Regions from separate parts of the Arthrobacter sp. UC242_113 genome, predicted to be linked through region 3. Evidence: riboswitches for the same ligand, from Rfam matches in the RefSeq annotation. Region 3 holds a riboswitch; each other region holds the start of a gene.

Region 1 (2,259 bases), 610 kb from region 3:
GGGTCTCGGAGCGGTGCGTGTTGAACACCGGGTGCTGCAGGTATTCGGAGGAACGCTCGACGGCGGCATCCAGGGCGAAGCTGCCCGTGGACCCCACTGACTTTGCACCAAAGACAGCAAGAACGTCAGCGACGGTGGCCGGCGTCGTGGTTTCATCGGTGGAGATGCCGACGGTGTCGGCGTCGATGCTGCGGAGGTTGATGCCCTTCTCTTCGGCGGCGGCGATGATGCCGGCGGCCTTGCCCGGGACGGAAACCGTCACCGTGTCGAAGAAGCTGGTGTGCAGGACGTCCAGCCCGGCGGCCTTGAGCGAGGCGGCCAGGGTCTTGGCGTGGCCATGGGCAGTTTCGGCGATCGCCTTCAGGCCTTCCGGTCCGTGGTAGACGGCATAGAAGGAGGACACGATGGCCAGCAGCGCCTGCGCGGTGCAGATGTTGGACGTGGCCTTCTCGCGGCGGATGTGCTGCTCGCGGGTCTGCAGCGCGAGGCGGTAGGCGGGGGCGCCGGCGTTGTCCTTGGAGACGCCCACGAGGCGGCCGGGAAGGGAGCGTTCCAGGCCCTTCTGCACGGCCATGTAGGCAGCGTGCGGTCCGCCGTAGAACAGCGGCACGCCCAGGCGCTGGGCCGAGCCGACGGCGATGTCCGCGCCCTGCTCGCCCGGAGGCGTGATCAGGGTGAGGGCCAACAGGTCAGCGGCCACCGTCACCAGGGCACCGCGTTCCTTTGCGGCGGCGATAACCCCGCTATGGTCGAAGACCCGGCCGGAGACACCGGGCTGCTGGAGCACGACGCCGTTGATGTCGCCATCGGGCAGTCCCTGGGACAGGTCCGCAACCTCAACCTCGAAGCCGAGCGCCTCGGCGCGGCCCTTGACGATCGCGATGGTCTGCGGCAGGCAGTCCGCATCCAGGACGGTCTTGCCGTCGTGGGCAGCCTTGTTCTTGTTGGCCCTACGCATCAGCAGCACAGCCTCAGCCACCGCCGTTGCTTCATCCAGCAGCGACGCGTTGGCGATCGGCAGGCCCACCAGGTCCTGGACCATGGTCTGGAAGTTCAGCAGCGCCTCGAGGCGGCCCTGGGAAATCTCAGGCTGGTATGGGGTGTACGCGGTGTACCAGGCGGGGGCTTCGAGGATGTTGCGCCGGATCACGGGCGGCGTGACGGTGTCGTAGTAGCCCTGGCCGATCATCTGGACGGCGGTCTTGTTCTTGGCCGCGAGCTTCCGCAGTTCGGCGAGGGTTTCGACCTCACTCAGGGCCGGGGAGAGCTCCAGCGGGGAGTCCTGCCGGATGTCTTTCGGCACTGCCGTGTCAACCAGTGCATCGACAGTCTCGTAGCCGACGGCCTTGAGCATGGCTTCGACGTCGGCCTGCCGGCGGGCACCAATATGCCGGTCGACAAAGGAGGCGGAGGCTGAATCTACGGTCAAAAGGAACTCCATAACTAAGGCGGCGCAGGGTACGCCACAGTGATTCGGGTTCCTCCCCGCTCTGTATTGGACCTGAGAGTTTCCGCGTTGCTGCGCCTACGCACAGCTCCGCTTGCACCGTCGGTGAGCACAGCATGCCCTGAACCGCCCGCGCGGTGGCGGAACATTCAATGCGGGCAGCCTGCTGCTTTCCAGAGTTGCCTTGCCGCGGCGGTACATGGGCCTGAGAGATTCCTGGGGAGGTTTTGCTCCTACGGCGCCTGCTTGTACCTACTTGCAGGACTCTCCCGCCGCAGATCGAAGGCATATTCAGTTGAGCGGTGACAGCTGTCACAGAGGCTATTCTCCTACGCCGCGATCGCGTCTGCAAACTGTGGCGGCGTGGGCTGACCCACCCCCGGCTGCGGGCAGCACCCCGCACCTACCCCCGCAGGGTGGCGCGCACCTAGCCCCGCAGCCGGTCGAGGGCGGCAAGAAGGCTCTCGACGTCGGCCGCGGTCTCCGACGGCGTTGCCGCGGGGCCGATCGACAGCATGGCGTTGAAGTAGAGCCCGTCACCCATATACAGGACTGCCTTGGCGAGGGCAGGTCCGACGTCGCGGGCGATCTCGTCGAGCCACCGCTGCTGGATGTGGGCGAACCGACGCCGGGTCTCCTCGTGCGCCACCTCGGCGAGCCTGGTCGCGGCCACGATGGCACGGTCCAGCGGGGTGTCCGCCCAGACGGACGACTTGATGAAGTAGGCGGCTGCACCCTCGGCAGCCGCGGCCATGGCCTGGGCGTCCGCCTCCGCGAACTCGTCCAGCCGGTCCAGCAGGACGCCGATCAGC
Region 2 (2,259 bases), on a different replicon from region 3:
CGATACCAGCCCGTGCTGCCAACGCGAGTTCCCCTCCGGAACACGTATCCAGGCGCAGTCCTTCCTCCGCTACCCACTTGGCTACCTCGGTGCACAGGAAAGACTTGCCCGCATAGTAGACATCCACTCCGCCACACAGGGGTGCAAAGGCTTCATTAAAGGCATCACGGAAGGCCCGTGCGCGGCTGCGGAAGTGGTCCTCGGAGATGATATAGGCGGGTGTCCCGAACCGTTGAGCCAGCTCAGAGACAGGCAGTCCGGCGATAGTGATTTCACCCGCCTCGGATCGAGACACTCCCTCGGCCCAGATCACCGGATTGAGCTCGTTCGGCTCAGTGGGGACCGTAAGCCACTCAGGGGCGATTGGAGACTTTAACTGTTGGGTTTTCTCTGTCGTCGACATAACTCGATTGAGGCCTCGTTCTGGTTTTTACCGCTGGACGTCTTTGGAAGCGGCCAGGGGACCGTGGGGATTCGTGTGAGTGTCAGTACAACAGGGCAGGCGAACGCGATCAATGAGCATAGGTGAAAGGGATTATGTACAAGGTACAGAAGAGCTTAAGGTGCCTCTCTTTCAGGTTGCAGACCAACATCTGACTCATCTACGGTGTGAAGCGAATCACCTACATCTCAATAGCCTTTCGAGCCGTGGCGGGAGAGTTCTCCCCGTCATCACCGGGCAGCGCCGTAGGAGCAAATCCTCCCCAGGAATCTCTCAGGCCCAAGCACCGCCGCGGCGAGGCAACTCTGGAAAGCAGCCGGGCAAGCCTGGCTCACCGACGGTGCAAGCGGACTACCACTTCCGCGGAATCTCTCAGGTCCAATACAGAGCGGGGAGGAACCCAACCATGCCGCGCCACCCGTGGCCGGCCAGACCTGGAGTTCCTCATGACGATCGCATCCCATTCATCATCCTTTGCTGACCGCCATATCGGCGCGCGTCGCCAGGCCGATGTGAACAGCATGCTCAAAGCCATTGGCTACGACAGCGTTGATGGCCTGGTGGACGTTGCTGTTCCTGATGCGATCCGCCAGTCCAAGCCGCTTGCGCTCAGAGATGCACTGAGCGAGGTTGAGGTGCTTGCAGAACTGCGCCGCCTTGCAGCCAAGAACAAGACCGCCGTTCAGATGATCGGGCAGGGCTACTACGACACCGTTACGCCGCCGGTGATCCGCCGCAACATCCTGGAGGCCCCGGCCTGGTACACCGCCTACACGCCGTACCAGCCGGAGATTTCCCAGGGTCGGCTCGAGGCGCTGCTGAACTTCCAGACCATGGTCCAGGACCTGACCGCGCTGCCTATCGCCAACGCCTCACTGCTCGATGAAGCAACGGCTGTCGCTGAAGCCGTCCTCATGATGCGCCGCGCCAACAAGAACAAGGACGCTCGCGACGGCAAAACTGTCCTGGACGCCGATGTCCTTCCCCAGACCATCGCCGTCGTCAAGGGCCGCGCCGAGGCGCTCGGCTTCGAGGTTGAGGTCGCCGACCTGTCCAAGGGCCTGCCCGACGGCACCATCAACGGCATCGTGCTCCAGCAGCCCGGCGTCTCCGGCCGCGTTTTCAATCAGGGACCGCCCCCGCAGACTGGCCCATCCAACGGAGATGGGCACCCACTTACTCATTTGAGCATTTGAGTAAGCGGGTGCCCGGCCTGTTAGGCGGCTTCCTGTTCCAACCCGAAGAGCTGCTGCGCGAGGTCGATCAGGTGCTGGGGCACATTGCCTTCATCCCCGTCGCGGGTCTCTCCCAGGAACACGACGTTCCCGCAGAAGACGTCTGACAGCATCCGGGTTTTTTCGAGGACCAGCATCGCGGTACGGCGGTTCGGGGGAAGGTTGAGGATTTTGCCTTCCTCGTTCAGGTAGAAGTGCCAGTCATCGCCACTCACGGCTTCGATGTTCCCGGCCACGAGGGTTTGCAGGGTCTCCAACCCGGCGTCGATGGTTTCCACGCGGGCCGGTTCATTCAGGTCGGCGGGGATGATCAGGGCGGTGCAGATGCTCATGAGGGTTTGTCCTCTCTCAGATGATATGTCTTGGGGTGGTGCGGTGCCCCGCCGCTCTCGGCGGGGCACCGGCTCGGATAGGGTTAGGCCGCGTCCGTGAGGGTGCAGGGCATCCGGTAGCGGCTGGGCATTTCGGCGGCGGCTTCGGGCAGGTCGTCGGGGCCTTGGGCCTGTCCGTTCTTCCAGTGGAAGAACGCCTGCTCACTGATCGCGGTCCAGAATCTGCCTTTTGTCCTGAACCAGTAAGTGC
Region 3 (2,259 bases):
CGATGACGCCGGTCTGGTCCCAGACCCGGCCCGAAACGCCGGGCTGCTGGAGGACGATGCCGTTGATGTCGCCGTCGGGCAGTCCCTGGGAAAGGTCCGCCACCTCGACCTCGAAGCCGAGGGCTTCGGCGCGGCCAAGCACGACGGCGATGGTCTGGGGGAGGCAGTCGGCGTCCAGGACCGTCTTGCCGTCGTTCTTCTTGTTGGCCCGGCGCATCAGCAGCACAGCCTCGGCCACCGCCGTCGCCTCATCCAGCAGGGAGGCGTTGGCGACCGGCAGTGCGGTCAGGTCCTGGACCATGGTCTGGAAGTTCAGCAGCGCCTCCAGCCGGCCCTGCGAGATCTCAGGCTGGTACGGGGTGTACGCGGTGTACCAGGCGGGGGCTTCGAGGACATTGCGCCGGATCACGGGCGGGGTGACAGTGTCGTAGTAGCCCTGGCCGATCATCTGCACGGCGGTCTTGTTCTTGGCGGCCAGGCGGCGAAGCTCGGCCAGGACCTCAACTTCGCTCAGGGCAGCTGTGAGCCGCAGGGGGTTCTCCTGGCGGATGGACGCCGGAACGGCGGTATCCACGAGGCCATCGACGGTGTCATAGCCGACGTTCTTGAGCATGGTGTCGATGTCGGCCTGGCGCCGGGCGCCGATATGCCGGTCGGCAAACGTTGAAGGAAGAGATTGAATCGTCATGAGGAACTCCAGGTTTGGCCGGCCACGTGTGGCACGGCATGGTTTGGGTTCCTCCCCGCTCTGTATTGGACCTGAGAGATTCCGCGGAGTTGGTTCTCCGCTTGCACCGTCGGTGAGCCCGGTTACCCGAACTGCTTTCCAGAGTTGCCTAGCCGCGGCGGTACGGGGGCCTGAGAGATTCCTGGGGAGGATTTGCTCCTACGGCGCCTGCCCGGTGAATGACTGGGAGGACTCTCCCGCCACGGTTCGAAAGGCTATGAAGATGTGGGGTGATTCGGCTCACAAGTTACAGGAGATTCGCGTCGAGGCCAAATCGGAGGTCCCCGTTTGACATTTCTTCGTGACGGAGACCACACTGATCCGGTGGCCAGCGGGGCTGCGCTGACCGGCCCACGCCGGAAGACGCCCGCCGTCACCACGCGAGATTTTTCTCTACATAATTGAAAAAGCTTACGATCTGCGGCGGGAGAGCCCTGCCGGTACGTTCAGCAGGCGCCGTAGGAGCAAACCCTCCCCAGGAAACTCTCAGGCCCACGTACCGCCGCGGCGAGGCAACTCTGGAAAGCAGGCAGGCGCGTCCTGTCTCACCGACGGTGCAAGCGGAAGACCATGTCCGCGGAATCTCTCAGGTCCAAGACAGAGCGGGGAGGAACCGAATCAGTGTGGCTATTGACCACCGAACGATGGAGTTCCTTATGACGATTCATCCCCCTGCCTCGACACCCAGTTCCCCAGCCGGTGAGGCTCCCCGCCTGGAGCGGCAGCTGAGCAACCGGCACATCCAGCTGATCGCCATCGGCGGCGCCATTGGCACGGGCCTGTTCATGGGCTCCGGCAAGACCATTTCCGCGGCCGGGCCGTCCGTGATCTTCGTGTACATGATCATCGGCTTCATGCTCTTTTTCGTCATGCGGGCCATGGGCGAGCTGCTGCTGAGCAACCTGAACTACAAGTCCTTCAGCGATTTCGCCGCCGACCTGCTGGGGCCTTGGGCGGGGTTCTTCACCGGGTGGACCTACTGGTTCTGCTGGGTGATTACCGGGATCGCGGACGTCATCGCCATCGCCGGGTACTCCCGCGAGCTCTGGCCCGGACTGCCGCTGTGGATTCCGGGCCTGGCCACCGTTGCCATCCTGCTGGTGCTGAACCTCGCCACGGTCAAGGCGTTCGGTGAAACCGAATTCTGGTTCGCCCTCATCAAGATCATCGCCATCGCCGCCCTGATCATCGTGGGCATGTTCATGATCTTCAGTGGTTTCCAGAGTGACGCCGGGCAGGCAAGCTTCAGCAACCTGTGGAGCCATGGCGGCTTCTTCCCCAATGAATTCATGGGTTTTGTGGCCGGTTTCCAGATCGCTGTGTTCGCTTTTGTGGGCATTGAACTGGTGGGCACCACGGCCGCGGAGGCCAAGAACCCGGAGAAGAACCTTCCCAAGGCCATCAACTCCATCCCGGTGCGCGTGCTGCTCTTCTACGTGGGCGCCCTCATCATTCTGATGTCCGTCACGCCCTGGACCCAGTTCGCCGCCGGCCACAGCCCGTTCATCGCCATGTTCTCGCTGGCCGGTCTC

The links. A riboswitch is a leader RNA that binds a small molecule or an ion and turns the genes downstream of it on or off. The one in region 3 is predicted to bind glycine.
Region 1: it holds a riboswitch for glycine, as region 3 does, so the genes downstream of both, gcvP (aminomethyl-transferring glycine dehydrogenase) here and cycA (D-serine/D-alanine/glycine transporter) in region 3, are expected to answer to the same signal.
Region 2: it holds a riboswitch for glycine, as region 3 does, so the genes downstream of both, ACHMXB_RS22095 (glycine dehydrogenase (aminomethyl-transferring)) here and cycA (D-serine/D-alanine/glycine transporter) in region 3, are expected to answer to the same signal.

What each region holds. Positions count from the first base shown of each region.
Region 1 covers NZ_CP171968.1:27,754-30,012, reverse strand. The annotation lists gene gcvP (aminomethyl-transferring glycine dehydrogenase) at 1-1,441, opposite strand, end outside; glycine riboswitch at 1,631-1,729, opposite strand; gene ACHMXB_RS00120 (TetR/AcrR family transcriptional regulator) at 1,875-2,259, opposite strand, start outside.
Region 2 covers NZ_CP171972.1:60,449-62,707, forward strand. The annotation lists gene lysA (diaminopimelate decarboxylase) at 1-403, opposite strand, end outside; glycine riboswitch at 643-741, shown strand; partial or broken gene ACHMXB_RS22095 (glycine dehydrogenase (aminomethyl-transferring)) at 889-1,569, shown strand; gene ACHMXB_RS22100 (DUF3846 domain-containing protein) at 1,659-2,009, opposite strand; gene ACHMXB_RS22105 (hypothetical protein) at 2,093-2,259, opposite strand, start outside.
Region 3 covers NZ_CP171968.1:4,047,874-4,050,132, forward strand. The annotation lists gene gcvP (aminomethyl-transferring glycine dehydrogenase) at 1-688, opposite strand, end outside; glycine riboswitch at 837-937, opposite strand; glycine riboswitch at 1,142-1,239, shown strand; gene cycA (D-serine/D-alanine/glycine transporter) at 1,384-2,259, shown strand, end outside.